DNA from 2 places in the Streptomyces sp. NPDC085481 genome. Region 1 is predicted to be linked to the other one. Evidence: predicted binding sites of a transcription regulator. Region 1 holds the regulator's gene; the other holds the start of a gene.
What was found. The regulator HrcA, encoded in region 1, represses chaperone genes, less so after heat shock. The targets are predictions, from matches to a motif close to TTNGCACTCNGNNNNNCNGAGTGCNAA.
Positions count from the first base shown of each region.

Region 2: the regulator HrcA is predicted to act here: its motif matches at 2,116-2,142, upstream of groL (chaperonin GroEL).

Region 1 is NZ_JBITTJ010000001.1:823,230-837,521, reverse strand. It holds gene ACIGEZ_RS03895 (AMP-dependent synthetase/ligase) at 1-1,841, shown strand, start outside; gene hemW (radical SAM family heme chaperone HemW) at 1,918-3,150, shown strand; gene ACIGEZ_RS03885 (DUF3097 domain-containing protein) at 3,211-4,014, opposite strand; gene ACIGEZ_RS03880 (MBL fold metallo-hydrolase) at 4,101-4,823, opposite strand; gene hrcA (heat-inducible transcriptional repressor HrcA) at 4,978-5,997, shown strand; gene dnaJ (molecular chaperone DnaJ) at 5,998-7,134, shown strand; gene ACIGEZ_RS03865 (nitronate monooxygenase) at 7,301-8,380, shown strand; gene ACIGEZ_RS03860 (16S rRNA (uracil(1498)-N(3))-methyltransferase) at 8,377-9,123, shown strand; gene ACIGEZ_RS03855 (histidine triad nucleotide-binding protein) at 9,279-9,638, shown strand; gene ACIGEZ_RS03850 (ribonuclease Z) at 9,653-10,555, shown strand; gene ACIGEZ_RS03845 (adenosine deaminase) at 10,570-11,574, shown strand; gene ACIGEZ_RS03840 (MFS transporter) at 11,641-12,957, opposite strand; gene ACIGEZ_RS03835 (carbohydrate kinase family protein) at 13,195-14,292, shown strand, end outside.
Region 2 is NZ_JBITTJ010000019.1:5,452-19,743, forward strand. It holds gene ACIGEZ_RS30695 (hypothetical protein) at 1-221, shown strand, start outside; gene groL (chaperonin GroEL) at 323-1,951, opposite strand; gene ACIGEZ_RS30705 (cold-shock protein) at 2,315-2,518, opposite strand; gene ACIGEZ_RS30710 (MoaD/ThiS family protein) at 2,973-3,251, opposite strand; gene thrC (threonine synthase) at 3,279-4,589, opposite strand; SAM riboswitch class I at 4,583-4,727, opposite strand; gene ACIGEZ_RS30720 (glucosyl-3-phosphoglycerate synthase) at 4,849-5,790, shown strand; gene ACIGEZ_RS30725 (trehalose-6-phosphate synthase) at 6,035-7,468, shown strand; gene otsB (trehalose-phosphatase) at 7,484-8,341, opposite strand; gene ACIGEZ_RS30735 (DUF3263 domain-containing protein) at 8,422-8,652, opposite strand; gene ACIGEZ_RS30740 (extracellular solute-binding protein) at 8,663-9,937, opposite strand; gene ACIGEZ_RS30745 (SIS domain-containing protein) at 10,165-11,061, shown strand; gene ACIGEZ_RS30750 (ROK family protein) at 11,179-12,135, shown strand; gene nagA (N-acetylglucosamine-6-phosphate deacetylase) at 12,135-13,277, shown strand; gene ACIGEZ_RS30760 (1-phosphofructokinase family hexose kinase) at 13,413-14,292, shown strand, end outside.

The DNA.
Region 1 (14,292 bases):
CGTCCGTAGCGACTCTCTTCCTTGAGCGCGTCGAGCGGACCCCGGACGCGGAGGCCTACCGATACCCGGTCGTCGCCGCCTCCGGCCAGGGCCCCGACGACTGGAAGTCGCTCAGCTGGGCGCAGGCCGCCGAGCGGGTCTACGGGATCGCCGCCGGCCTCATCGACCTGGGCGTCCAGCCGGAGGAGCGGGTCGCCCTCGCCTCCTCGACCCGGGTCGAGTGGATCCTCGCCGACCTCGGCGTGATGTGCGCCGGTGCCGCCGTCACCACGATCTACCCGCAGACCAACGCCGAGGAGTCGGCGTTCATCCTCTCCGACTCCGACTCCCGCGTGCTGATCGCCGAGAACGCCGACCAGCTCGCCAAGGCCGTCGAACGCCGGGCCGACCTGCCCCAGCTCCACCACGTCGTCGTGATCGACCCCGAGGGCGCGGACACGGACGACGAGTGGGTGCTCACCCTCGCCGACCTGGAGGCGCGCGGAAGGGCGTACCTGGAGAAGCACCCGGAGGCCGTCAAGGAGCGGGTCGCCGCGATCGCCCCCGAGCAGCTGGCCACCCTCATCTACACCTCGGGCACCACCGGCCGCCCCAAGGGCGTCCGCCTCCCGCACGACAACTGGTCGTACATGGCGAAGGCCATCGCCGCCACCGGGCTCGTCACCAAGGACGACGTCCAGTACCTGTGGCTGCCGCTCGCCCACGTCTTCGGCAAGGTGCTCACCTCCGGTCAGATCGAGGTCGGGCACGTCACCGCCGTCGACGGCCGCATCGACAAGATCATCGTGAACCTGCCGATCGTCCAGCCCACCTACATGGCGGCCGTCCCGCGCATCTTCGAGAAGGTCTACAACGGCGTCGCCGCCAAGGCCCGCGAGGGCGGCGGTGCCAAGTACAAGATCTTCCAGTGGGCGGCCGGCATCGCCCGCGAGTACGCCAAGGTCACCCAGGACAACTTCCGCCGCACCGGCACCGCCTCCGCGCCCTTCGGCCTCGCCGCCAAGCACAAGGTCGCCGACGCGCTCGTCTACAAGAAGCTCCGGGACGCCTTCGGCGGCCGGCTGCGCGCCGCCGTCTCCGGCTCGGTCGCCCTCGCCCCCGACATCGGCTACTTCTTCTCCGGCGCCGGCATCCACATCCTGGAGGGCTACGGCCTGACGGAGTCCTCCGCCGCCTCCTTCGTCAACCCGGGCGAGGCCTACCGCACCGGCACCGTCGGCAAGCCGCTGCCCGGCACCGAGGTCCGCATCGCCGACGACGGCGAGGTCCTGCTGCGCAGCCCCGGCATCATGGAGGGCTACCACGGCCTGCCGGAGAAGACCGCCGAGGTCCTGGAGCCGGACGGCTGGTTCCACACCGGCGACATCGGCGAGCTGTCCGCCGACGGCTATCTGCGGATCACCGACCGCAAGAAGGACCTGTTCAAGACCTCGGGCGGCAAGTACGTCGCCCCGTCGGAGGTCGAGGGCCGGTTCAAGGCCGTCTGCCCGTTCGTCTCCAACATCGTGGTCCTCGGCGCCGACCGGAACTACTGCACCGCGCTCATCGCCCTCGACGAGCCCGCGATCCTCGGCTGGGCCGCCGAGCAGGGGCTCGGCGGGAAGTCCTACGCGGAGGTCGTGGCCTCCCCGCAGGCCGAGAAGCTCGTCGAGGGCTACGTCGCCCGCCTCAACGAGGGCCTGCAGCGCTGGCAGACGATCAAGAAGTTCCGGCTGCTGCCGCGCGACCTCGACGTCGAGCACGGCGAGCTCACGCCCAGCCTGAAGATGAAGCGGCCGGTCGTGGAGCGGACCTACCAGCACCTCATCGAGGAGATGTACCAGGGCGCGCGGGAGGCCTGACCCGCTGGCCGGCCGCGGGCCGAGAGGTTATCCACAGGCTCGGCGGTTACCTCGGGCGGTACGGGACAATGGCTTCATGCCTTCCGTACTGCCCGATGGTGAGCCCATGCCCGAGGACGGGTCATTGCCCGCCCACGCCCTGCAAGGGGCCGGCGAGCGGCCCCTCGGGTTCTATCTGCACGTGCCGTACTGCGCCACCCGGTGCGGCTACTGCGACTTCAACACCTACACCGCGAGCGAGCTGCGCGGTGCCGGCGGCGTGCTCGCCTCCCGGGACAACTACGCGGGTCAGGTCGTCGAGGAGATACGGCTCGCCCGCAAGGTCCTCGGCGACGACCCGCGGCCGGTGCGGACCGTCTTCGTCGGCGGCGGCACCCCCACGCTGCTCGACGCGGGCGATCTCGTACGGATGCTGGGCGCGATCCGCGACGAGTTCGGGCTCGCCGACGACGCCGAGGTGACGACCGAGGCGAACCCGGAGTCGGTGAACCCCGCGTATCTGGCCGAGCTGCGCGAGGGCGGCTTCAACCGGATCTCCTTCGGCATGCAGAGCGCCCGGCAGCACGTCCTGAAGATCCTCGACCGCACGCACACCCCCGGCCGGCCCGAGGCGTGCGTCGGCGAGGCGCGGGCGGCCGGCTTCGAGCACGTCAACCTCGACCTGATCTACGGCACGCCGGGAGAGTCCGACGACGACTGGCAGGCCTCCCTCGACGCGGCGATCGGCGCCGGACCCGACCATGTCAGCGCCTATGCGCTCATCGTGGAGGAGGGCACCCAGCTGGCCCGGCGCATCCGGCGCGGCGAGATACCCATGACCGACGACGACGTCCACGCCGACCGGTACCTGATGGCAGAGGAGGCGCTGTCCGGGGCGGGCTTCCACTGGTACGAGGTGTCCAACTGGGCCACCTCCGATGCCGGCCGCTGCCTGCACAACGAGCTGTACTGGCGCGGCGCCGACTGGTGGGGCGCCGGTCCGGGCGCCCACAGCCATGTGGGCGGTGTGCGGTGGTGGAACGTCAAGCATCCGGGTGCGTATGCGGCGGCCCTGGGCGAGGGGCGGTCGCCCGGGGCGGGCCGGGAGGTGCTGTCCGAGGAGGACCGGCGGGTGGAGCGGGTGCTGCTCGAGCTGCGGCTGCGCGAGGGGGTCGAGCTGGGATTGCTGAAGCCGGCGGGTCTGGGCGCGGCCGAGCGGGCCCTGGGCGACGGGCTGCTGGACCCGGTCCCGTACGCCGAGGGGCGAGCCGTGCTGACGCTGCGCGGGCGCTTGCTCGCGGACGCGGTGGTGCGGGACCTGGTCGACTAGGCGCCGCGGGTCCTGGGGCACAAAGGGACGGCGGAGCGCGCGGCGGAGCGCCGGCGGCCGCTACGGCGCCGTCACGAAGTCGATCAGTTCCTCGACTCGGCCCAGGAGCTCCGGCTCCAGGTCCTTGTACGAGGTCACTCTCGCCAGGATGTGCTGCCAGGCCGCGCCGGTGTTCTCGGGCCAGCCCAGGGCTCGGCAGACGCCGGTCTTCCACTCCTGGCCCCGGGGGACGGTGGGCCAGGCTCGGATGCCCAGGGAGGAGGGCTTCACGGCCTGCCAGATGTCGATGTACGGGTGGCCGACGACCAGGACGTCGGGGGAGGTGACCTGGGCGGCGATGCGGGACTCCTTGGAGCCGGCCACCAGGTGGTCGACCAGGACGCCGAGGCGGGCGTCCGGGGCCGGGGCGAAGCCGGCGACGATGGCCGGGAGGTCGTCGACGCCCTCCAGGTACTCCACGACGACGCCCTCGATCCGCAGGTCGTCGCCCCAGACCCGCTCCACCAGCTCGGCGTCGTGCCGCCCCTCGACGTAGATCCGGCCCGCCCGGGCGACCCGCGCCCGCGCGGCCGGGACCGCGATCGAGCCGGAGGCCGTGCGGCTGGGCCGGGAGGGCGCGGGGCCCGAGGGCCGGACCAGGGTGACGACCCGGCCCTCCAGGAGGAAGCCGCGCGGTTCCAGCGGGAAGACCCGGTGCTTGCCGAAGCGGTCCTCCAGGGTGACCGTGCCCGCCTCGCAGCGGATCACCGCCCCGCAGAAGCCCGTCGCGACCTCCTCGACGACGAGATCGCGGTCCGCCGGGACCTCGGGCACGGGCGCCGAGCGCTTCCAGGGCGGGGTGAGGTCCGGGTCGTAGCTGCGCATGGGACCGATTCTGTCGCAGACGGCGTCCTGGCGGCATGTCAGGTCCCCACTGGCGGGGGAGCGTTCGGGGGTCGGCCGGACACGGCCTAGGAGACCTCGAAGCGCCGAGCCAGTTCCTCGCGCTGGGTGCGCACGAACGTGGCGTCCACCACCGCGCCGTGGCCCGGCACGTACACCGCGTCCTCGCCGCCCAGGGCCAGGAGGCGGTCCAGGGCGTCCGGCCAGCGGGCGACGATCGCGTCCGGGCCCGCCTGGGGCTCGCCCGACTCCTCGACCAGGTCGCCGCAGAAGACGATCTCGCGTTCGCCCGGGACGAGCAGCACCAGGTCGTGGCCCGTGTGCCCCGGGCCGACGTTGGCCAGCAGGACCTGGCGGCCCCCCAGGTCCAGGGTCCACTCGCCCGAGACCGTGTGGCGCGGGGCCACCAGCACCTCGGCCGCCTCCGCCGCGGCCCGCCCGTCCACCCCGTGCCGTACCGCGTCGGCCCGCAGCGCCTCGCGCTCCCGCAGCAGCAGCGCGTCCACGCCCACCGCCCCGAAGACCTCGGCGCCCGCGAAGACGGCCGTGCCCAGCACATGGTCGAAATGCGGGTGGCTCAGTGCGACATGCGTCACTCTCCGGGACCCTGTCAGGGCCGCCACCTGGGCGCGCAGCTCGGCGCCCTGTGCGAGCGTGGCGCCCGTGTCGTACAGGAGCACGGCGTCCCGGCCGATCACCAGGCCCACCGTGGCGTCCCAGCCCGGCAGCCGGCGCCTGCCGACACCCTCCCCGAGCCGCTCCCAGCCCTGCTCTTCCCAATCGACGTCCATACGGCGACGCTATCGGGCACGACCCGGCCGACCCCGCCTCCTTGCCAGGAGCGATGTCCGCCGCCGTACACTGGCCGGGGGATTCCTGGCACTCGGACAGGGCGAGTGCCAAAAGCGGAGCAACCGGAACCGGATCGACAGCTGGAGGTGCGCGATGCTCAGCGAACGCAGGCTCGAGGTGCTGCGCGCCATCGTCCAGGATTACGTCGGGACGGAGGAGCCGGTCGGCTCCAAGGCGCTGACCGAGCGCCACAAGCTCGGCGTGTCGCCCGCCACCGTGCGCAACGACATGGCGGTCCTGGAGGAGGAGGGGTTCATCGCCCAGCCTCACACCAGCGCCGGGCGCATCCCCACCGACAAGGGCTACCGCCTGTTCGTGGACCGGCTGGCCGGCGTCAAGCCGCTGTCGACCCCCGAGCGGCGCGCGATCCACAACTTCCTCGACGGGGCCGTCGACCTCGACGACGTCGTCGGCCGCACGGTCCGGCTGCTCGCGCAGCTGACCCGGCAGGTCGCGATCGTGCAGTACCCCTCGCTGACCCGTTCGACGGTCCGGCACGTGGAGCTGCTGTCGCTGGCTCCCGCCCGGCTGATGCTGGTGCTGATCACCGACACCGGCCGGGTCGAGCAGCGGGTGATCGACTGCCCGGCGCCGTTCGGCGAGACCTCCCTGGCCGATCTGCGGGCCCGGCTCAACAGCCGGGTCGTCGGCCGCCGTTTCGCGGACGTGCCGCAGTTGGTGCAGGATCTGCCGGAGTCCTTCGAGGAGATCGAGGACCGCGGCACCGTCTCGACGGTGCTCGCGACCCTCCTCGAGACCCTGGTGGAGGAGCAGGAGGAGCGGCTCATGATCGGCGGCACCGCCAATCTGACCCGCTTCGGTCACGACTTCCCCCTGACGATCAGGCCCGTCCTGGAAGCCCTTGAGGAGCAGGTCGTGCTCCTCAAGCTGCTCGGCGAGGCCAAGGAATCGGGCATGACCGTACGGATCGGGCACGAGAACCCCCATGAGGGCCTCACGTCCACGTCCGTCGTCTCGGTCGGCTACGGTTCCGGCGGCGAGGCAGTCGCCAAACTCGGCGTGGTCGGACCGACCCGCATGGACTACCCCGGAACGATGGGAGCGGTACGCGCAGTGGCACGTTACGTCGGACAGATCCTGGCGGAGTCGTAAGTGGCCACCGACTACTACGCCGTACTCGGCGTACGCCGCGACGCGTCGCAGGACGAGATCAAGAAGGCCTTCCGCCGGCTCGCCCGCGAGCTTCACCCGGACGTGAATCCGGATCCGAAGACCCAGGAGCGGTTCAAGGAGATCAACGCCGCTTACGAGGTGCTCTCGGACCCGCAGAAGAAGCAGGTCTACGACCTCGGCGGCGACCCGCTCTCCGCCTCGGGCGGCGGCGGTGCCGGCGGCTTCGGCGCGGGCGGCTTCGGGAACTTCTCGGACATCATGGACGCGTTCTTCGGTACGGCGTCCCAGCGCGGCCCGCGCTCGCGCACCCGGCGCGGCCAGGACGCGATGATCCGGTTGGAGATCGACCTCAACGAGGCGGCCTTCGGCACCACCAAGGACATCCAGGTCGACACGGCCGTGGTCTGCACCACCTGCTCGGGTGAGGGCGCCGCGCCCGGTACCTCCGCCCAGACCTGTGACATGTGCCGCGGCCGCGGCGAGGTGTCCCAGGTGACCCGGTCCTTCCTGGGCCAGGTCATGACGTCGCGCCCGTGCCCCCAGTGCCAGGGCTTCGGCACCGTCGTCCTGACCCCGTGCCCCGAGTGCGCGGGCGACGGCCGGGTCCGTTCCCGTCGCACGCTCACGGTCAAGATCCCGGCCGGTGTCGACAACGGCACCCGGATCCAGCTGGCCGGCGAGGGCGAGGTCGGTCCCGGCGGCGGCCCCGCCGGTGACCTGTACGTGGAGATCCACGAGATCCCGCACGAGACCTTCCAGCGGCGCGGCGACGACCTGCACTGCACGGTGACCATCCCGATGACGGCGGGCGCGCTCGGCACGAAGGTGCCGCTGCAGACACTCGACGGGATCGAGGAGGTCGACATCCGCCCGGGCACCCAGTCCGGTCAGTCGATCCCGCTGCACGGCCGTGGCGTCACGCACCTCCGTGGCAACGGCCGCGGCGACCTGATCGTCCACGTCGAGGTGACGACCCCGTCGAAGCTGGACCCGGAGCAGGAACGGCTGCTGCGCGAGCTGGCCAAGCTGCGCGGCGAGGAGCGCCCGCAGGGGCAGTTCCAGCCGGGACAGCAGGGCCTGTTCTCGCGTCTGAAGGACGCGTTCAACGGGCGCTGAGCCCCGGCCCCTCAGCGGCGTCGAGCCACCCTTTCGACGGGCGCTGAGCCCATCCCGTACCGGCCGAGGGCGGTCCCGCAGCACGCGGGGCCGCCCTCTTCCGTGCGGATTCGGTGGGGCTCCGTGCGGATTCGGTGCGGCCGTGCGGTCATGGCACGATGCCTGCATGTCCACCGCACTGAACGATCTCTCTCGGCATCCGATCGTGCAGGCCCCCATGGCGGGTGGCGCCTCCTGTCCCGAGCTCGTCGGTGCCGTCTGCGAGGCGGGGGCCCTCGGGTTCCTGGCCGGCGGGTACAAGACCGCGGGCGGGCTCTACCAGGAGATCAAACAGGTCCGCGGACTCACCGGACAGCCCTTCGGGGTCAACCTCTTCATGCCGCAGAGCGGCCAGCCCACCGACTCCGCCGCCGTCGAGGTCTACCGTCACCAGCTGGCCGGCGAGGCCACCTGGTACGAGACGCAGCTCGGCGACCCCGACCAGGGCCGCGACGACGGGTACGAGGCCAAGCTGGCCATCCTCCTCGACGACCCGGTGCCGGTGGTCTCCTTCACCTTCGGCTGCCCCGACCGCGACACGCTGAACGCCTTCGCCCGGGCCGGTACGTTCACGATCGTCACGGTCACGTCCGTCGAGGAGGCCCGCGCCGCCGAGCGCGCCGGGGCGTCCGCCCTGTGCGTCCAGGGCACCGAGGCCGGCGGACACCAGGGCACCCACCGCGACGACCCGGCCGACGGGCCCTCCGCCGGAAGCGGCAGCGGGCTGCTCTCCCTGCTCACCGAGGTGAGCGAGAGCGTCCTGGTGCCGATCGTCGCCACCGGCGGCATCATGCGCGGCCGGCAGATCGCCGCCGTCCTCGCCGCGGGCGCCGACGCCGCCCAGCTCGGCACGGCCTTCCTCGTCTGCCCCGAGTCCGGCGCGCACCCGCTGCACAAGCGGGCCCTGACCGACCCCCTCTTCACCCGCACCGAGCTCACCCGGGCCTTCTCCGGGCGCCCGGCCCGCGGCCTGGTCAACCGGTTCATGCGCGAGCACGGGCCGTACGCCCCCGCCGCCTACCCCGAGATCCACCACCTCACCACCCCGCTGCGCAAGGCCGCCGCGACCGCCGGGGACCCGCAGGGCATGGCCCTGTGGGCCGGGCAGGGCCACCGGCTCGCCCGCGAACTCCCGGCCGGCCGGCTCGTCGAGGTCCTTGCCGCCGAACTCGACACCGCACTCGCGAGCATCAGGAGCGCCCCGTGACCGCACCCGTCTTCGTCGTCGACACCGTCCCCGCCACCACCGGCGGGTTCCTCCTCGACGGGCCCGAGGGCCGCCACGCCGTCTCCGTGAAGCGGCTGCGTGCCGGGGAGGACCTGGTGCTCACCGACGGGCAGGGCACCTGGGCCGAGTGCGTCGTGGCCGCCGCCGAGGGCAAGGACCAGCTGACCGTCGAGGTCACCGCCGTCCACGAGGAACCCGCGCCCGCGCCCCGCATCACCGTGGTCCAGGCCCTGCCCAAGGGCGACCGCGGCGAACTGGCCGTCGAGATCATGACGGAGACCGGCGTGGACGCGATCGTGCCGTGGGCCGCGTCCCGCTGCATCACGCAGTGGAAGGGCGAGCGCGGCCTCAAGGCCCTCGCCAAGTGGCGGGCGACCGCCCGCGAGGCCGGCAAGCAGTCCCGCCGCACCCGGTTCCCCGAGGTCTCCGACGCGATGACGACCAAGCAGGTCGCCGCGCTCCTCGCGGGCGCCGACCTGGCGGCCGTGCTGCACGAGGACCGCGACCACCCGAGCGGGGCGCTCGCCACCGCCGAGCTCCCCGAGAAGGGCGAGATCGTGCTGGTCGTGGGGCCCGAAGGGGGCGTGTCCCCGGAGGAGTTGGCGCTCTTCGAGGAGGCCGGAGCGAAGCCGTACCGCCTCGGGCACAGCGTGCTGCGCACCTCCACGGCGGGGACGGCGGCCGCGGCCCTCGTCCTCGGGCGTACGGGGCGCTGGTCGTAGGCGGCTCCCGGGCGCTGCGGGCGTGACTCCCCGGCGCGGGCCGTGGGCACCGGTCGAAGGCGCCGTTCGCGGCCGCCGGCCGCGGGCGGCTTGTCGGTGCGCCCCGATAGCATGCGCGTAGACGGATGATCGACTAGGGCGAGGAGGCCCGGGCCATGGCCGGAGAGCCGCAGAGCGACTGCCTGTTCTGCAAGATCGCGGAGGGGGAGGTCCCGGCGACGATCGTGCGCGAGACGGAGACGACCCTCGCGTTCCGCGACATCAACCCCCAGGCGCCCACGCACATCCTGGTCATCCCGCGCCTCCACTACCCGGACGCGGCCTCGCTCGCCGCCGCCGCGCCGACCGTCGCCGCGGACCTGCTGCGCGAGGCCGGCGAGGTCGCCGCGCAGGAGAAGGTCGACGGCAGCGGCTTCCGCATCGTCTTCAACACCGGTGCGGGCGCGGGCCAGACCGTCTTCCACGCCCACGCGCACGTCCTCGGCGGGCGCGGCCTCAACTGGCCCCCCGGATAGGGCCGGATCCCCCCGTGTCCGTACGCGAACTCGTCGTCCTCGGCACCGCAAGCCAGGTGCCGACCCGGCACCGCAACCACAACGGCTATCTGCTGCGCTGGGACGGGCAGGGCATCCTGTTCGACCCCGGCGAGGGCACCCAGCGGCAGATGCTCAGGGCCGGGGTCGCGGCGCACGACCTGAACCGGATCTGCGTCACGCACTTCCACGGCGACCACTCGCTGGGCCTGGCCGGGGTGATCCAGCGGATCAACCTCGACCAGGTCCCGCACCAGGTCACCGCGCACTACCCGGCGAGCGGGCAGAAGTTCTTCGAGCGGCTGCGGTACGCGACGGCCTACCGCGAGACCGTGCGCCTGACCGAGGCGCCGGTCGCCGACGACGGGCCGCTCGCGGTCACCGACGCGTTCACGCTCGACGCCCGCCTACTCTCCCACCCCGTCGAGTCCTACGGCTACCGGCTCACCGAGCCGGACGGCCGCCGCATCCTGCCCGGACGGCTCGCCGCGCACGGCATCAAGGGCCCCGACGTGGGCCGGATCCAGCGCGAGGGCGTGCTGGACGGCGTGACCCTCGACGAGGTGAGCGAGGTCCGGCGCGGGCAGCGTTTCGCCTTCGTGATGGACACCCGGCTGTGCGACGGGGTGTACGCGCTCGCCGAGGGCGCCGACATGCTCGTCATCGAGTCGACCTTCCTCGACGAGGACGTCCGGCTCGCCACCGATCACGGCCACCTGACGGCCGGCCAGGCGGCGGCGGTCGCGCGGGAGGCGGGCGTGCGGCACCTCGTGCTGACCCACTTCTCGCAGCGGTACGCCGATCCGGGAGAGTTCGAGCGGCAGGCGCGGGGGGCCGGGTTCGAGGGGGAGCTGAGCATTGCCCAGGACCTGATGAGGGTCCCCGTACCGAAGAGATAGCCCGAGACAGCCCTATGCCACTGCCCAAGGCCGAACTGCACCTCCACATCGAAGGCACGCTCGAACCCGAGCTGGCCTTCGCGCTCGCCGCGCGCAACGGCGTCACGCTGCCGTACGCGGACACGGAGGCCCTCCGCGAGGCGTACCGCTTCAGTGACCTGCAGTCCTTCCTCGACCTGTACTACGGCCTGATGGCCGTGCTGCGCACCGCCGAGGACTTCACCGAGCTGGCCGACGGCTATCTGGAGCGGGCCGCCGCCCAGGGGGTGCGGCACGCCGAGATCTTCTTCGACCCGCAGGCGCACATGGCGCGGGGCGTCGCGATCGGGACGGTGATCGAGGGCCTGGCGGCCGCCCTGGACCGGGCCGAGGAGCGGTACGGGGTCTCCACCCGGCTCATCATGTGCTTCCTGCGCGACGAGTCGGCCGAGTCCGCGCTCGCGACGCTCGACGCGGCGAAGCCGTATCTGGACCGGATCACCGGTGTCGGCCTCGACTCCGCGGAGGTCGGGCACCCGCCGGCGAAGTTCCGTGCCGTGTACGAGGAGGCCGCCCGGCTCGGCCTGCGCCGCGTCGCCCACGCGGGGGAGGAGGGCCCCGCCTCGTACATCCGCGAGGCCCTCGACGTCCTCGGCGTCGAGCGCATCGACCACGGCCTGCGCTGCCTGGAGGACCCGGACCTGGTGTCCCGACTGGTCCGGGACCGGGTCCCGCTCACCCTGTGCCCGCTCTCCAACGTCCGGCTGCGGGCGATCGACGTGCTCGAGGACCATCCGCTGCGGACGATGCTCGGCGTCGGGCTGATGGCGACGGTCAACTCCGATGATCCGGCGTACTTCGGCGGATACGTGGGGGACAACTTCGGGGCGGTGCGGGATGCGCTGGGGCTGGGGCCGGACGAACTGCGGACCCTTGCCCGGAACTCGTTCCTGGCGTCCTTCCTGGAGGACGACGAGGCGCGGCGGGAGCGGTATCTGGCGGAGGTGGAGGCGTACGAGTTCGGGGCGGGCGGGGCGTAGCGACCGCGGGGGCACCGGGGGCTCGTCCCCGGTGCCCATCGGCCAGGGGCTCGCCCCGGGCCCCCGTCAGCCCCGGTCCGACGGCCTGGCCAGCCCGAACGCCGCCTTCGCCGTCCGCCGCCCCGTCGGCACCGGGATCGGTGTGATCTCCTGCTCGGGCGCGCCCAGCTGAGGGAGCAGGGCCGTCGACGGCGCCGAGGTCGCGGCCAGGACGGCCGCCGGCGCGCCGCCGCGGCGGCGGATGGAGCCGGGGACCAGGGGGCGGCCCGCGGCATGGCGGGCCACCGCGGTCATCGGGACGGCCACGAGCAGGAGCAGGGCGCACAGCACCAGGCCCATGCCCCGGTAGCCCGTCGCCTCCGACAGGACGCTGCCCGTCACCGGGCCGCAGGCCACGCCCAGCGAGGACGCCGAGCCGACCAGGACCGCCCAGCGGCCTCGGGGGTCGAGGGAGGCGGCGAGGCCCAGGAGGTACGAGAGGACGACCGGGTACAGGGCGTTCCAGAGGATCTCGCCGGCCGCGAACGAGGCCGGGCCGCTCGCCGCCGAGCTGAGCAGCACACAGGCGGCGATGAGCGCCGTGCCGGCGCCGATCGGCACCGCCCGGCCCAGGCGTGAGCCCAGTGCCCCGGCCGCCGTGACGCCGGCCAGGCCCGCGCCCAGCGCCACCGCGAAGACCATGCCGAGGGTGACTTCGGAGAGGCCGGCCTGCGTCAGACCGATGCGGCCGCTCACGCCCCACAGCGCGTTCTGCGCCATCGACCAGCACAGGATGGACGCTGCCAGGACCGTTCCCGCCCGGCGGTACGGGACGGGGCCCGTCGGTCCCGTCTCGCGTACCGTCCGCGTGCCCTCCGGCAGCCACACCGTCACCGGGGCCACCAGCACCGCCGCACCCGCGATCGCCGCGAACGGCAGCGCATGGCCCCCGCCCAGGTGCGGCAGCGTCAGATACAGCGCGCCCGCCGCCGCCGAGACCGACAGCAGGCCGAGCGTCGAGGCCCGGTGCGGGTCGGGGCGGCCCGCGATGCCCGCCGCGGCCACCGCCGTCGCCGTACCGGAGCCGAAGCCGCCCAGGACCGCGCCCGCGACGACCAGGGGGACGAGGTGCGTCGAGGCGGCCGTTCCGTAGCCGACGGCCATGGCCGCGAGGCCCAGCCTCGCCGCTCGGCGCGGGCCGATCCGGTCCACCTGCGCGGCGAGGGTGAAGCCCGCGCCCGCCGAGCCGAGCAGCAGGATCGAGCCGACCAGTCCGGCTTGTGCGGGACTCAGGCCGAGGCCGGCGGAGAGTCTGCCGACGACCGTCGGCAGCAGGTACGGGGCGAGATAACCGGCCGTGAACAGGGAGACGAGGGCTCCCAGGGCACGCGGGCGCGACGGCATGGGCGTTCCAGGAACTGAACAGGGAAATGAGATGGCGCCCGGTGAGCCACGGGGTCGCGGCACCATGTGTATCAAGCATCCGAGTGGGCGCAGAAGGTGGTATCCCCCGATTCAGTCTGTGATCTGGGTCACTATGGGTTTGGGGGTTGGGGAGGGTGGGTACGAGAGGCCGGTCGCGTTGCGTCGGCCCCTGTCTCCTCGTCCTCTTCGGGCACACTGTCCGGACCAGCACCACGGGTGCCGATCCGCCGCACCACGACCGGGGAGCCTGCCGTGACCGAACGCGACAACGACATCGACCCGCTGGTGTGCCTGCGCGAGCCCACCGACCCCGAGTGCGACGTCTTCCTCACCGGCACGGTCTTCCTCGACATCATCTTCACCGGCCTCGACTGCGCCCCCGTCCGCGGCACCGAGTCCTGGGCCCGTGGCATGGGCTCCAGCCCCGGCGGCGTCGCCAACATGGCCACCGCGCTCGCCCGGCTCGGGCTTCGCACCTCGCTGGCCGCCGCGTTCGGCGACGACCACTACGGCGAGTACTGCTGGGACGCCCTGGAGCAGGGCGAGGGGATCGACCTCTCGCTGTCCCGGACCGTCCCCGGCTGGCACTCGCCCGTCACCGTCTCCATGGCGTACGAGGGCGAGCGCACCATGGTGTCCCACGGCCACGCCGCCCCGCCGCCCGAGCGCGCCCTGCCCGCCTTCCCGCCGCACGCCCGCGCCGCCGTCGCCTCCCTGGTGCCCGGCCGCGGCGAGGAGTGGGTGGCCACGGCCGCCCGCGGCGGCGCCAAGGTCTTCGCCGACGTCGGCTGGGACGACACCGGCCGCTGGGACCTGGCCGCTCTCGCCGACCTCGAGCACTGCGAGGCCTTCCTGCCCAACGCGCAGGAGGCGATGCGCTACACCCGCACCGACTGTCCGCGGGCCGCCGCCCGCGCCCTGGCCGACAAGGTGCGCTACGCGGTCGTCACCCTCGGTTCCGAGGGTGCGTACGCCGTGGACGGAGCCACCGGCGAGACCGCCGAGGTGCCCGCCATCCAGGTCTCCGCGCTCGACCCGACCGGCGCCGGGGACGTCTTCGTCGCCGGTTTCGTCACCGGCACCCTGGCCGGCTGGCCGCTCGCCGACCGGCTCGCCTTCGCCGGTCTCACGGCCGCGCTGTCCGTGCAGGAGTTCGGCGGTTCGCTCTCCGCGCCGACCTGGGGAGAGATCGCCGCCTGGTGGCAGCAGGTCCAGGGCCACGCGGGCCAGGATCCGGAGGCCCTGCGCAGCCGGTACGCCTTCCTGGAGCGGCTCCTCCCCGCCCCGGCTCGGCCCTGGCCGCTGCGGCGGGCG
Region 2 (14,292 bases), on a different contig from region 1:
CGGGCGGCTGGAAGCCGCTGGCCTACAAGCAGGTCCAGCTGGTGTTCCGGGCCAAGGGCACCTCGAAGTGGATCACGGTCGCCAAGGGCAACACCGCCTCCAACGGCAACGTGGCGCTGAAGCACAAGGCGACGGGTGACGGTGTGTACAACCTCGTCTACGTGGCCGACGGCACGCACTTCCAGGCGTCGGGCGTGGCGGACTACGTCGACGTCCGCTGACACCGTCCGGAGAACCGGCTGACAAAGCCCGAGGGCGGCACCCCCACTGGGGGTGCCGCCCTCGGTCGCGTTCAGCGATGAACCACCGATCCCCGAGGGGATCAGAAGTCCATGTCACCGCCCGGCATGCCGCCCGGAGCGGCCGCGGAGGCCTTCTCCGGCTTGTCGGCGATGACGGCCTCGGTGGTGAGGAACAGGGCCGCGATGGAGGCCGCGTTCTGCAGCGCCGAGCGCGTGACCTTCGCCGGGTCGATGATGCCCTCGGCGATGAGGTCGACGTACTCGTTGGTCGCGGCGTTCAGGCCGTGACCGGTCGGCAGGTTGCGGACCTTCTCCGCCACGACGCCGCCCTCGAGGCCGGCGTTGATCGCGATCTGCTTCAGCGGGGCCTCCAGGGCCAGCTTCACGATCGCGGCACCGGTGGCCTCGTCACCGTTCAGGTCCAGCTCGAGCTTCTCGAAGACCGAGGAGGCCTGGAGCAGGGCCACGCCACCGCCGGCGACGATGCCCTCCTCGACGGCCGCCTTCGCGTTGCGAACGGCGTCCTCGATGCGGTGCTTGCGCTCCTTGAGCTCGACCTCGGTCGCGGCACCGGCCTTGATGACGGCGACGCCGCCGGCCAGCTTCGCGAGGCGCTCCTGGAGCTTCTCGCGGTCGTAGTCCGAGTCGGAGTTCTCGATCTCGGCGCGGATCTGGTTCACGCGACCGGCGACCTGCTCGCTGTCACCGGCACCGTCGACGATGGTGGTCTCGTCCTTGGTGATGACGACCTTGCGGGCGCGGCCCAGCAGGTCGAGGCCCGCGTTCTCCAGCTTGAGGCCGACCTCTTCGGAGATGACCGTGCCGCCGGTGAGGATGGCGATGTCGTTCAGCATGGCCTTGCGACGGTCGCCGAAGCCCGGGGCCTTGACGGCGACGGACTTGAAGGTGCCACGGATCTTGTTGACGACCAGGGTCGACAGGGCCTCGCCCTCGACGTCCTCGGCGATGATCAGCAGCGGCTTGCCCGACTGCATGACCTTCTCGAGGAGCGGGAGCAGGTCCTTCACCGAGGAGACCTTGGAGTTGACGATCAGGATGTACGGGTCATCCAGGGCCGCCTCCATGCGCTCCATGTCGGTCGCGAAGTACGCCGAGATGTAGCCCTTGTCGAAGCGCATGCCCTCGGTGAGCTCCAGCTCCAGACCGAAGGTCTGGGACTCCTCGACGGTGATGACGCCTTCCTTGCCGACCTTGTCCATCGCCTCGGCGATGAGCTCGCCGATCTGGGTGTCGGCGGCGGAGATGGAGGCCGTGGAGGCGATCTGCTCCTTGGTCTCGACGTCCTTCGCCTGCTCGAGCAGGGCGCCGGAGACGGCCTCGACGGCCTTCTCGATGCCGCGCTTGAGGGCCATCGGGTTGGCACCGGCGGCGACGTTGCGCAGGCCCTCGCGGACGAGCGCCTGGGCGAGAACGGTGGCGGTGGTCGTACCGTCGCCGGCGACGTCGTCCGTCTTCTTGGCGACTTCCTTGACCAGCTCGGCGCCGATCTTCTCGTACGGGTCCTCGAGCTCGATCTCCTTGGCGATGGAGACACCATCGTTGGTGATCGTGGGGGCGCCCCACTTCTTCTCGAGGACGACGTTGCGACCCTTGGGGCCGAGGGTGACCTTGACGGCGTCAGCGAGCTGGTTCATGCCGCGCTCGAGACCGCGCCGGGCCTCCTCGTCGAACGCGATGATCTTGGCCATGTGAAGTGGTCCTCCCGGACATGGGGTGGATAACGCTCCTGGACCGCGCCGACGCCCGCGACGGACGGTCCGCGGGCCCTGTGGTTCCTTGCCCCACCTGGCCGCGGGCCTCGTCTGCCCGATCCTCGTAAGCACTCTCACCTTCAGAGTGCTAACGCCAATGATTAGCACTCGACCCAGGAGAGTGCAAGCGTCCCGAAGGGACATCGACGAGGGGTGGCGGTCGGGCGAGGGGCGGGGGCGAGCGACTCCCGCAGATCGACAGGCTGGGGGGTAGCCGCACAGGACGCGCGAGGGGCCCGCATCCCTGGTCGGGATGCGGGCCCCTCGACGGAAGTGCGTCGGTGGCCGATCGCGCCGCGCTCAGACGGCGAGCTTGACCATGTCCGCCTGCGGACCCTTCTGGCCCTGCGAGATCTCGAACTCGACCCGCTGACCCTCTTCGAGGGTGCGGTAACCGTCCATCTGGATCGCGCTGTAGTGGACGAAAACATCCGCACCACCGTCGACCGCGATGAAGCCGTAGCCCTTCTCCGCGTTGAACCACTTGACGGTGCCCTGAGCCATGCCTAACTCCCCTATTACTGGCCCTTGCGCGGGACCGCACTTCGCGGACCCGGGTCAGACCCTGCGCCGGAACGCGTCGACCGCGGCTGAATGTATCTGCCCAACTGCCCTCTGCAACAGGTCAATCGGACGAGAATTCTGGGCACGCCGGAAAGGGGAATTGGGGAGAATCCGTTGAATTCCCGGGCAAGTCGGGCCCGGCAAAGTGCGCAGAAGGTACACAAGGCACGGGCACTTTGGCTGCATCTTGTCGCGCACCGACGCATTCTCATATGCGCCTGGCATGAGCAGCGGAGGGGACTTCCCCAACTCTACCGCGCTCAACCATGCAGAATTGCCCCCTCCGCTTCTGATAGCGGAAGGGGCAATTCTGGGAGCTTCGGATATTCGAGAACTCCGGGACTCCGGGGACTCCGGGACTCCCGGGACTCCGGGGACTCCGGCGTGGGACGACTCAGCAGCCGCCGGCGACGGCCGGGATGATGGAGACGCCCGCGCCGTCCGGCGTCTCGGTCTCCAGACCCTGCTCGAAGCGGACGTCGTCGTCGTTGACGTACACGTTGACGAAGCGGCGCAGCTTGCCCTGGTCGTCCAGGACGCGGGCGGCGATGCCCGCGTGGTTCTTCTCCAGGTCGGCGATGACCTCGGCGAGGGTGCCACCCTCGGCCTTCACCTCGGCCTGGCCGCCCGTGTAGGTGCGGAGGATGGTGGGGATGCGGACGTTGACGGCCATGTGTTCACGAACCTTTCAGTGAGCCGGTCAGTGGGCCAGGCCGGCGTCGCGGAACGCGTCGAGGCTCGGGCGGATGGTGGCGGTCGCCTGTGAGCTGTCGGCCACGGCGTCCAGGGTCTTGAGGCCGTCACCGGTGTTCAGGACGACGGTGGTGAGGCTGGGGTCGATCAGACCGTTCTCGACGAGCTTCCGCGCGACGCCGACGGTCACGCCGCCCGCGGTCTCGGCGAAGATGCCCTCGGTCTCCGCGAGGAGCTTGATCGCGTCCACGACCTGCTCGTCGTTCACGTCCTCCACGGCGCCGCCGGTGCGGCGGGCGATGTCGAGGACGTACGGGCCGTCGGCCGGGTTGCCGATGGCCAGCGACTTGGCGATGGTGTTCGGCTTCTGGGGCCGTACGACGTCGTGGCCGGCCTTGAAGGCGACGGAGACCGGGGAGCACCCCTCGGCCTGGGCGCCGAAGATCTTGTACGGCTTGTCCTCGACCAGGCCCAGCTTGATGAGCTCCTGCAGACCCTTGTCGATCTTGGTGAGCTGGGAGCCGGAGGCGATCGGGATCACCAGCTGGTCGGGGATGACCCAGCCGAGCTGCTCGCAGATCTCGTACGCGAGGGTCTTCGACCCCTCGCCGTAGTACGGGCGGAGGTTGACGTTGACGAATCCCCAGCCCTCGCCGAGCGGGTCGCCGATGAGCTCCGAGCAGAAGCGGTTGACGTCGTCGTAGTTGCCCTCGATGGCGACCAGGTCGCCGCCGTAGACACCGGCCATGACGACCTTGCCCTGCTCCAGGTCGTGCGGGATGAACACGCAGGAGCGGAAGCCGGCCCGGGCGGCGGCGGCACCGACGGCGCCGGCCAGGTTGCCGGTGGAGGAGCAGGACAGGGTGGTGAAGCCGAAGGCGCGGGCGGCCTCGATGGCCTGGGCGACGACCCGGTCCTTGAAGGAGTGGGTCGGGTTGCCGGAGTCGTCCTTGACGAACAGCTTGCCGGGCTCGACGCCGATCTCGCGGGCGAGGTTGTCGGCCTGGACGAGCTTGGTCCAGCCGGGGTTCAGGTTGGGCTTCTCGGCGACGTCGGCCGGGACGGGCAGCAGCGGGGCGTAGCGCCAGATGTTGGCGGGGCCGGCCTCGATCTGCTTGCGCAGCGCCTCGGGGTCGCCGGCGGGGAGCTCGTACGCGACTTCGAGCGGGCCGAAGCAGAGCTCACAGGCGAAGATCGGGCCGAGCGGGAAGGACTCACCGCATTCGCGACAGGAAAGCCCGGACGCGGGACCCAGATCGACGGTGGCGGGGGTGGCGACAGTCTGTACAGCCATGGAGGCGAGGCCCTTTCTCCTCATCTTCCTCATGGCGCATTTCGCCATGAGACGGATTTGGCACCTTCCCTAGCCGGGGGCCTCGCTGGAGGACGAGACAAACCGACTGGAGGGTTGCCGGGGCTTCAACGGGCCGTTTCCCTCTGCCCCTCTGGATGAGCGGTATTCGATTGTGTGACGCGGGCGGCACCCCGACATGCATCGGGCATCCGCGTTGTTCAAGACTGTAACCGAAGCCCTGGACGGGCGAGACGGTCGTCCGATCCGCGAGATGGAGATCACGTTGCTGGAAGAGGTGGAGCGCTGGCTGTCCCGGCGGTCCTGGTCCGTGGCCGACCGTCCGCTGGAGCGGGTTCTCGCCGCGAAGCGGGGGACCACGGTCAGTGTGGTGCTGCCTGCGCTGAACGAGGAGGCGACGGTCGGCGCGATCGTCTCCGCGATCCGCCGGGAGCTGATGACCGAGGCGGTGCCGCTGGTGGACGAGCTGGTGGTGGTCGACTCGGGCTCCACGGACCGTACGGCGGAGGTGGCGGCGGCGGCCGGGGCCCGGGTGGTGGCGCGGGACGCGATCCTGCCCCGAATACCGGCGGTGGCCGGCAAGGGCGAGGTCCTGTGGCGGTCACTGATGGTGACCGGTGGGGACGTGGTGTGCTTCGTGGACGCGGACCTGCGGGACTTCTCGGCGGACTTCGTCACCGGGATCGTGGGGCCGCTGCTCACCGACCCGGACGTGGAGTTCGTGAAGGCGATGTACGACCGCCCGCTCGGCGACGCCCCTGGTCAGGGCGGCCGGGTGACGGAACTGGTGGCCCGCCCGCTCCTGAACCTGCACTGGCCGCAGCTCGCCGGCTTCGTCCAGCCGCTCGGCGGCGAGTACGCGGCCCGCCGTTCGCTCCTCGAACGGCTGCCGTTCCCGGTGGGTTACGGAGTGGAGCTGGGCCTCCTCGTGGACGCGCTGCACACGGTCGGCCTGGACGCGCTCGCGCAGGTGGACGTGGGGGTGCGCAAGCACCGGCACCAGGACGGCCAGGCGCTCGGCCGGATGGCGGCGGCGATCTACCGGACGGCTCAGCTGCGGCTCTCGCGCGGGCATCTGGTGCGGCCTCGGCTGACCCAGTTCGAGCGGGGCGAGGAGGGGTTCACGCCGAGGACGTACGCGGTGGACACGGAGGAGCGGCCGCCGATGGCGGAGATCGCGGAGTACCGGCGCCGCAGCGTGGCGTGACACCGGACGATGGTCGTCTTTGCCTACATTCCGTCTCATGCACTTCACGACGGAGACGGGATGGCTGCTCGGCGCGCTGGGCCTGGCGCTCACGGCGACGGGCGTGGTGGCCCTGGCGGCCGTACGGGGCCGACGGGACCAGTGGCGGAACCAGTGAGCGATCCGGCGCCGGTCCCGTGACGGATCCGGCGACTGTCTTGAATCCGTACGTTTGAGCGTTTACGTGACGGGCTAGGTTCGCGATATGGCTTCTGTCCTCGTGGCATCGAACCGTGGCCCGGTCTCGTACACCGTGCGGGACGACGGAGAGCTCGAAGCCCGGCGGGGCGGCGGCGGGCTCGTCTCGGGCCTGAGCGCGATCTCGTCGGAGGACGGGCTCTGGGTGTGCGCGGCGCTCGGCGACGGCGACCGCGAGGCCGTCCGCCGCGGCGTCGCCGAGACGGGCGTCCGGATGCTGGACATCGCCCCTGACGTGTACGCCGACGCGTACAACGGCATCGCCAACTCGGTGCTGTGGTTCCTCCACCACCACCTCTACGACATCCCGCGCGAGCCCGTCTTCGACGCGGCCTTCCGCCGCCGCTGGGAGTCCTACCGCGCCTACAACCACGCCTTCGCCGAGGCCCTGGCCGAGGCGGCGGACGACAGCGCGGCGGTCCTCGTGCAGGACTACCACCTGGCCCTCGTCCCGGGGCAGCTGCGCGAGCTGCGCCCCGACCTGCGGATCGCCCACTTCACCCACACGCCGTGGGCGTCGCCCCAGTACCTGCGGCTGCTGCCGGAGGACGTCCGCGAGGAGCTGCTGTGGGGCATGCTCGGCGCGGACGAGCTGGGCTTCCACACCTGGGGATGGGCGACGTCCTTCCTGTCCGGCGCGCAGATCGACGGCCCCGAGGGCACCGCCGAGCCGTTCCTGCGCTCCAGCGACCCGTGGCGCGGCGTGAAGCACCGCAAGGGCGGCGCGGACCGCTCCACCCGTGTGGCGGCGTACCCCCTGGGCGTGGACGGCGACGAGCTGCTGTCCCTCGCCCACCGCCCGGAGGTCGACGAACGCCTGGCCGCCCTGCGCGCCGAGGTGGGCGACCGGAAGACCATCGTCCGCGTCGACCGCACCGAACTGTCCAAGAACATCCTGCGCGGCCTGCTCGCCTACCGCGAGCTCCTCACCACCCACCCCGAATGGCAGCACCGCGTCGTCCACCTGGCCTCCGCCTACCCCTCCCGCCAGGACCTGGAGGTCTACCGCTCGTACACGACGGCGGTGCGCGAGCTGGCCGACCGGATCAACGACGCGTTCGGCACGCCGGACTGGACCCCCGTCCTGGTCTCCGTCCAGGACGACTTCACCCGCTCCCTGGCCGCCTACCGCCTCGCCGACGTCGCCCTGGTCAACCCGGTCCGCGACGGCATGAACCTGGTCGCCAAGGAGATCCCCGTCGTCTCCGAGGCCGGCTGCGCCCTGGTCCTGTCCCGCGAGGCGGGCGCGTACGAGGAGCTCGGCAAGGACGCGCTCACGGTGAATCCCTACGACGTGACGGAGACCGCCGAGGCCCTCCACCGCGCCCTGTCGATGCCCCCCGCCGACCGCACCGAGCGCACCAAACGCCTCGCCGCGGCCGCCACGGCCCTCCCGCCCCAACGCTGGTTCCTGTCCCAGCTGGAGGCCCTGCGGTCCTGAGGCCGCAGCGGGCCGTTACGCCCCTTCCGCCCGCCCCAGGGCCTGCGCGAGGCTCGCCAGGAAGGAGACGACCGCTGCCGGGCCCGCGAGGGTGAGGTCGGCGCGGTCGGTCAGGTCGGGGACCTGCTCGGAGGCGGAGGCGGAGCAGACGAGGAGGCCGGGGGTGCCGTTGGAGCGGAGTTTGTCGACGGCCGCGTACGCCGGGAGGTCACCCAGGTCGTCGCCCGCGTACAGGACCGACTCGGCGCCGATCTCGCGGGCGTACTCGGCGAGGGCGACGCCCTTGTCCATGCCCGGGGGACGCAGTTCCAGGACCATGCGGCCCGGTTCGAGGACCAGTCCGTGGTGGGTGGCCAGGTCGCCGAGGGGGCCCTTGAGGGCCTCGAAGGCGCCCTGCGGGTCGTCGGCGCGGCGGGTGTGGACGGCGACGGCGCGGCCCTTCTCCTCGATCCAGGTGCCGGGCCAGGCGCCGATGCGGTCGAGGAAGCCGGGGAGCTCGGCGCGGACCGAGGCCACGCCCGGGTGGGGAGCGGCGGCGTGGACGGTGCCGGTGACGGCGTCCCAGCGTTCGGCGCCGTAGTGGCCGAGGACGACCAGGTGCTCCAGGCCGGCGACGCCCGCGAAGCCCCCGTACCGTACGGCTACTCCGGCCGGGCGGCCGGTGACCACGGCGACGGAGGCCACCCGCGGGGCCAGGGCGGCCAGGGCGGGGACGGCGCCGGGGTGGGCGCGGGCCCGTTCCGGGTCGGGCACGATCTCGGCGAGCGTCCCGTCGAAGTCGAGGGCGACGACCGCCTTCTCGGGCCGCGCGAGGAGTGCGGCGAGGCCGTCGCGTCCGGCGGCTGTGGTCGGGTGCGGAAGGCTGCTGACCATGCCCACGACCCTACCGAGGGTTGCCGTCCGCGTCAGCGGCGCGATCCGCGCAGGTGCGCCCCCCTGAGGCCTTGGCGAACTCAGCGGCGCTGTTCCTTCTCCGCCCGCACCCTGCGCAGCCGGTTGACCGTGACCGGGTCGTGGGCCAGGGCGCGCGGGTCGTCGAGCAGGGCGTTGAGCAGCTGGTAGTAGCGGGTCGCGGAGAGGCCGAGCTGTTCGCGGACGGCCCGCTCCTTGGCGCCCGGGCCCGGCCAGGAGCGGCGCTCCAGCGCCAGGACGGCCTGCTCGCGCTCCCCGAGTTCACTGGTCATACAGACCAACTTATTCGGCGTTCTCCGCCACCGTCGCCTCGCGGGCGATCCGGCCGAGGACCTCGGCGGGCTTGGCGCCCGGTTCGACCGCCTTGCCGATGCTCTTCTTGATGGTGCCGCTGACCTGCGCCCAGGACGTCTTGCCGACCGGGGGCAGCTGCGAGTCGGGCAGCGCCTGGAGGAACTCGCGGAGGGCCGCGTGCTCCGGCTCGGACTCCATACGCGCGGAGGCGGTGACGGTGGCGGGCAGCAGGTCGTTGTCGCCGGCGAACTTCAGCACGTTCTCGTCGCTGAAGGCGAAGTCGAGGAACGCGCCGATCTCCTTGCGGTGGCCGTTCTGCCTGAAGCCCATGATCCAGTCGGCGACGCCCATGGTGGCCCTGGCCTTGCCGTCCACGCCGGGGAGGGCGATCTTGCCGACCTTGACGCCCTTCTTCTCGGCCTCCTGCATCAGCGACGGGTGGCCGTTGAGCATGCCGACCTCGCCGCGCGCGAAGGCGGCGAAGGCGTCCTTGCGGTTGAGCTTGCCGGGGGCGACCGGGCCGGTGAGGCCCTCGGCGACGAGGTGGGTCCGCAGCCACTCGAAGGTGCGGATGTTCGCCTCGGAGTCGATCTTGTAGTGGTCGGTCGCGTCGGTGTAGCCGTCACCGCCGCTGAGCAGCCACATCAGGGTCTCGGCCTGGGCCTCCTCGGGCCCGAGCGGCAGCGCGAAGGGGTAGGGGACGTCCTTCTTCTTCAGCTTCACGGCCGCCGCGGCGAGCTCGTCCCAGGTGGTCGGGGGCTCGTCGATGCCGGCCTTGTCGAAGAGTTCCTCGTTGAAGAAGAGCAGCCGGGTCGAGGCGACGAAGGGCAGCCCGTACTGGGTGCGCTTGTGCTCGCCGGCCGCGACGAGCGGGGCGAGGAAGTTGGCCTGGACGCGGATGGACAGGAGCTCGTCCGCGGCGTAGAGCTGGCCGGCGGCCGCGTAGTCGGCGTAGGCGCCGATCTGGGCGATGTCGGGGGCCTGGCCGGCCTTGACGAGCTCGGCGACCTTGCGGTCGACGTCGTTCCAGGACTCGATCTGGACCTGGACCTTGACCCCGGGATTCTGCGCTTCGAAGGCGGAGACGACGCCGGCCCAGTACTTCTTGGTGGAGTCGCCGCCGTTCAGGTCGTAGTCGGCGGCGATCAGCTTGAGGGTGACGTCGCCGGACTCGCCGCCGAGCGTGCCGCAGCCGGAGAGGGCGGTGGTCAGGCCGAGTGCGGAGGCCGCCGCGGCCAGTCCAAGAAATCGTCGCCGCTGCACAGCCTTAACCCACCCTTTGCTCGTCGTCGAGTCGAAGTCGAGCCGTAAGTTTCCCTCGCATTCACTCCGGAGGTCTACACCACTTCCATATCGCTTCTGCAACGCATTGCTGTACAGCACTGCGCACTGCTATGCACATGACTGCGCGCTTTTGGCAATTGCTTCCCTGAAACCTTTCTGGTCTGGACCAATAGGTCCATCGCACCCCGTAGGCAGGAGTCGCCCGCATGTCCCTCACCTCCGCAGAGATAGCCACCCAGCCCGCCGCCTGGCGCCGCGCGGTCGAGGCCGCCGCCGGATTCGAGGGGCTGCCGAAGCCCGGCGAGCGGGTCGCCGTCACCGGCTGCGGCACCTCCTGGTTCATGGCCATCGCGTACGCGGCGCTGCGCGAGGCGGCCGGCCTCGGCGAGACCGACGCCTTCGCGTCCTCCGAGTTCCCGGCCGGCCGCCCCTACGACCGGGTCGTCGCGATCACCCGCTCCGGTACCACCACCGAGGTCCTCGACCTGCTCACCGCCCTGCGCGGCCGGATCCCCACCACGGCGCTGACCGCCGACCCGAAGACCCCGGTCATGCCGGCCGCGGACGCGGTCGCCGTCCTGGACTGGGCGGACGAGGAGTCGGTCGTCCAGACCCGGTTCGCGACCACCGCCCTCGCCTTCCTGCGCGCCGGACTCGGTGAGCTGCCGGGCCTCAAGACGGTCGCCGAGGCCGCCGTCGACGCCGAGCTCGCCCTCACCGAGCCGCTGCCGGAGGACGTGCTCGCGGCCGAGCAGTGGACCTTCCTGGGGCGCGGCTGGACGTACGGGCTCGCGCTGGAGGCCGCCCTGAAGATGCGCGAGGCCGCGGGCGCGTGGACGGAGTCGTACCCGGCGATGGAGTACCGCCACGGCCCCATCGCCATCACCGCCCCCGGCCGCACCACCTGGGTGTTCGGCGCGCTCCCCGAGGGCCTGGCGGCGGATGTCGGCCGGGTCGGCGGCACCCTCGTGTCGCGGCCGGAAACCGACCCGCTCGCCGAGCTCGTACGCGCCCAGCGGCTCGCGGTCGCCCTCGCCGAGGCCCGCGGCCAGGACCCGGACCGCCCGCGGAACCTGACGCGGAGCGTGATCCTGGCGCCGTGACCGTCCCCGGAGCGTGATCCCGGCGCCACAGCAGCGGGCCGCCGTATTTGTATCCGACCGCAACAATCCTCCGCAGTGGACTAGACCTTTCGGGTCCCCACGGGCGAGACTGTCCCCGTGAGACACGTCATCGCCCTCGATGTGGGCGGCACCGGCATGAAGGCCGCCCTCGTCGGGGCGGACGGCACCCTGCTCCACGAGGCCCGTCGCGCCACCGGCCGCGACCGCGGACCCGAGGCCGTCGTCGAGACGATCCTCGGGTTCGCCGAGGAGCTGCGCGCCCTCGGCCAGGAGCGGTACGGCGAGCCCGCCGCGGCCGCCGGCGTCGCCGTGCCCGGAATCGTCGACGCCGCGAACGGCATCGCCGTCTACGCCGCCAACCTCGGCTGGCGCGACGTCCCCATGCGCGCCCTGCTCAGCGAGCGCCTCGGCGGCATCCCCGTCGCCCTCGGCCACGACGTCCGCACCGGCGGCCTCGCCGAAGGCCGGATCGGCGCGGGCAACGGCGCCGACCGCTTCCTCTTCGTGCCGCTCGGCACCGGCATCGCGGGCGCCATCGGCATCGGCGGCGAGATCGAGGCCGGCGCCCACGGCTACGCCGGCGAGATCGGCCACATCGTGGTCCGCCCCGGCGGCATCGAGTGCGGCTGCCGCCAGCGCGGCTGCCTGGAGCGGTACGCCTCCGCCTCCGCCGTCTCCCACGCCTGGGCCACCGCCTCCGGCGACCCCGACGCCGACGCCGCCGACTGTGCCAAGGCCGTCGAGTCCGGCGACCCCGCGGCCGTACGCGTCTGGCAGGAGGCCGTCGACGCCCTCGCCGACGGCCTCGTCACCGCACTCACCCTGCTGGACCCGCGCACCCTCATCATCGGTGGCGGTCTCGCCGAGGCGGGGGAAACCTTGTTCACACCCCTTCGGGCCGCCGTGGAGGAGCGCGTCACCTTCCAGAAGCTGCCCGCCATCGTCCCGGCGGCCCTCGGGGACACCGCCGGATGCCTGGGCGCGGGCCTCCTCGCCTGGGACCTGCTCGCCAGCTCACCCGACCGATCCGCCGACTCGGAGGTATCCGCCTGATGGCCGTTTCCACAGTTCTCGCCGGGGCGCGCGTAGTCCTGCCCACCGGGATCGTCGAGAACGGACGAGTGATCGTCGAGAACGGCCGCATCGCAGGGGCAGCGGAAGGGGCGCCCGCCCTCGACCTCACCGGCCACTGGCTCGTACCCGGCTTCGTCGACATCCACAACCACGGCGGCGGCGGCGCCTCCTTCACCTCCGGCACCGTCGACGAGATCCTCACCGGCGTCCGGACCCACCGGCTGCACGGCACGACCACCGTCGTCGCCTCCTTCGTCACCGGCGAGATGGACTACCTCACCCAGCGCGCCGGCCTGCTCTCCGAACTGGCCGAGCAGGGCGACATCGCCGGCATCCACTTCGAGGGCCCGTTCATCTCGCCGTGCCGCAAGGGCGCCCACGACGAGACGCTGCTGCGCGACCCCGAACCGGCCGAGGTGCGCAAGCTGATCGACGCGGCGCGCGGCAGGGCCAGCATGGTCACCCTCGCCACCGAGCTGCCCGGCGGCATCGACTCCGTACGGCTGCTCGCCGAGCACGGCGTGATCGCCGCCATCGGGCACACGGACGCGACGTACGAGCAGACGCGGGCCGCCATCGACGCGGGCGCCACCGTCGCCACCCACCTCTTCAACGCGATGCCCGGCCTCGGGCACCGCGCGCCCGGCCCGATCGCCGCGCTCCTGGAGGACGAGCGGATCACGGTCGAGCTCATCAACGACGGCACCCACCTGCACCCGGCCGCCCTGGAGCTCGCCTTCCACCACGCGGGCCCGGAGCGGGTCGCGTTCATCACCGACGCGATGGACGCCGCCGGCTTCGGCGACGGCCGCTACATGCTCGGCCCGCTGGAGGTCGAGGTGCGGGACGGCGTCGCGCGGCTCGTCGAGGGCGGCTCGATCGCCGGCTCGACGCTGACGCTCGACCGGGCGTTCAAGCGGGCGGCCACCATCGACAAGCTGCCCGTCGAGTCCGTCGTCCAGGCCATCTCCGCCAACCCGGCCAAGCTGCTCGGCGTGTACGACCGGGTGGGCTCGCTCGAACCCGGCAAGGACGCCGACATCGTCGTCCTCGACGAGAACTTCGAGCTCAAGGGCGTCATGCGCAAGGGCGCCTGGGTGGTTGAGCCCCAAGTGGGCTGATTTCTACTCAAGTTGTCTGAAGGCGGTTGGCCCAGGGTCTGGGCCAACCGCTTTCTGTTTGGCATGATCGGGCGCCGACGGCGGTGACGCGAGCCGGCCGGAGCTGACAGGCACGAGACGACGGGGGTGGGGCTGGTGATCCTCACGGTCACCCTCAACACGGCGCTGGACCTCACGTATCGCGTCCCCGCGCTTGTCCCGCACGCCTCGCACCGCATCACCCAGGTCATCGAACGCCCGGGTGGCAAGGGCCTCAACGTGGCCCGCGTGCTCGGCGCCCTCGGCCACGAGACGGTCGTCACCGGCTTCGCGGGCGGCGCGACCGGCGAGACGCTGCGCGCCCTCCTCGCCGCCACCACCGCCGGACAGCCGGTCCGCGACGAACTGGTCCCGATCGCCGGGCCGACCCGCCGCACCGTCGCGGTCGTCGACGCCGCGAGCGGCGACACCACGCAGCTCAACGAGCCGGGCCCGGCCATCGCCCCCGCCGAGTGGGCCGCGTTCACCGCCCGCTTCACCGAACTCCTCGCCGGCGCCCGGGCGGTGGCCCTCTGCGGCAGCCTGCCGCCCGGCATCCACGTCGGCGCGTACGCCGAACTCGTCCGGCTCGCCCGCCGCGCCGGCGTCCCGGTGCTCCTCGACACCAGCGGCGAACCGCTGCGCCGCGGCATCGCCGCCCGCCCCGACCTGGTCAAGCCCAACGCGCAGGAGCTGGCCCAGCTCACCGGCTCCCGCGAACCGCACCGCGCCACCCGCGACGCCCGCCGCCGCGGCGCCCACGCGGTCGTCACCTCGCTCGGCCCGGCCGGCCTGCTCGCCGCCACGCCGGAGGGCCTGTGGCAGGCAGCGCCGCCCGCCCCCGTCCAGGGCAACCCGACCGGTGCGGGCGACTCGGCCGTCGCCGCCCTGCTCGCCGGTCTGGTCGACGGCACCGACTGGCCCACCCGGCTGGCCCACGCCGTCGCCCTCTCCGCGGCGACCGTGCTGTCCCCGGTGGCCGGCGAGTTCGACGAGG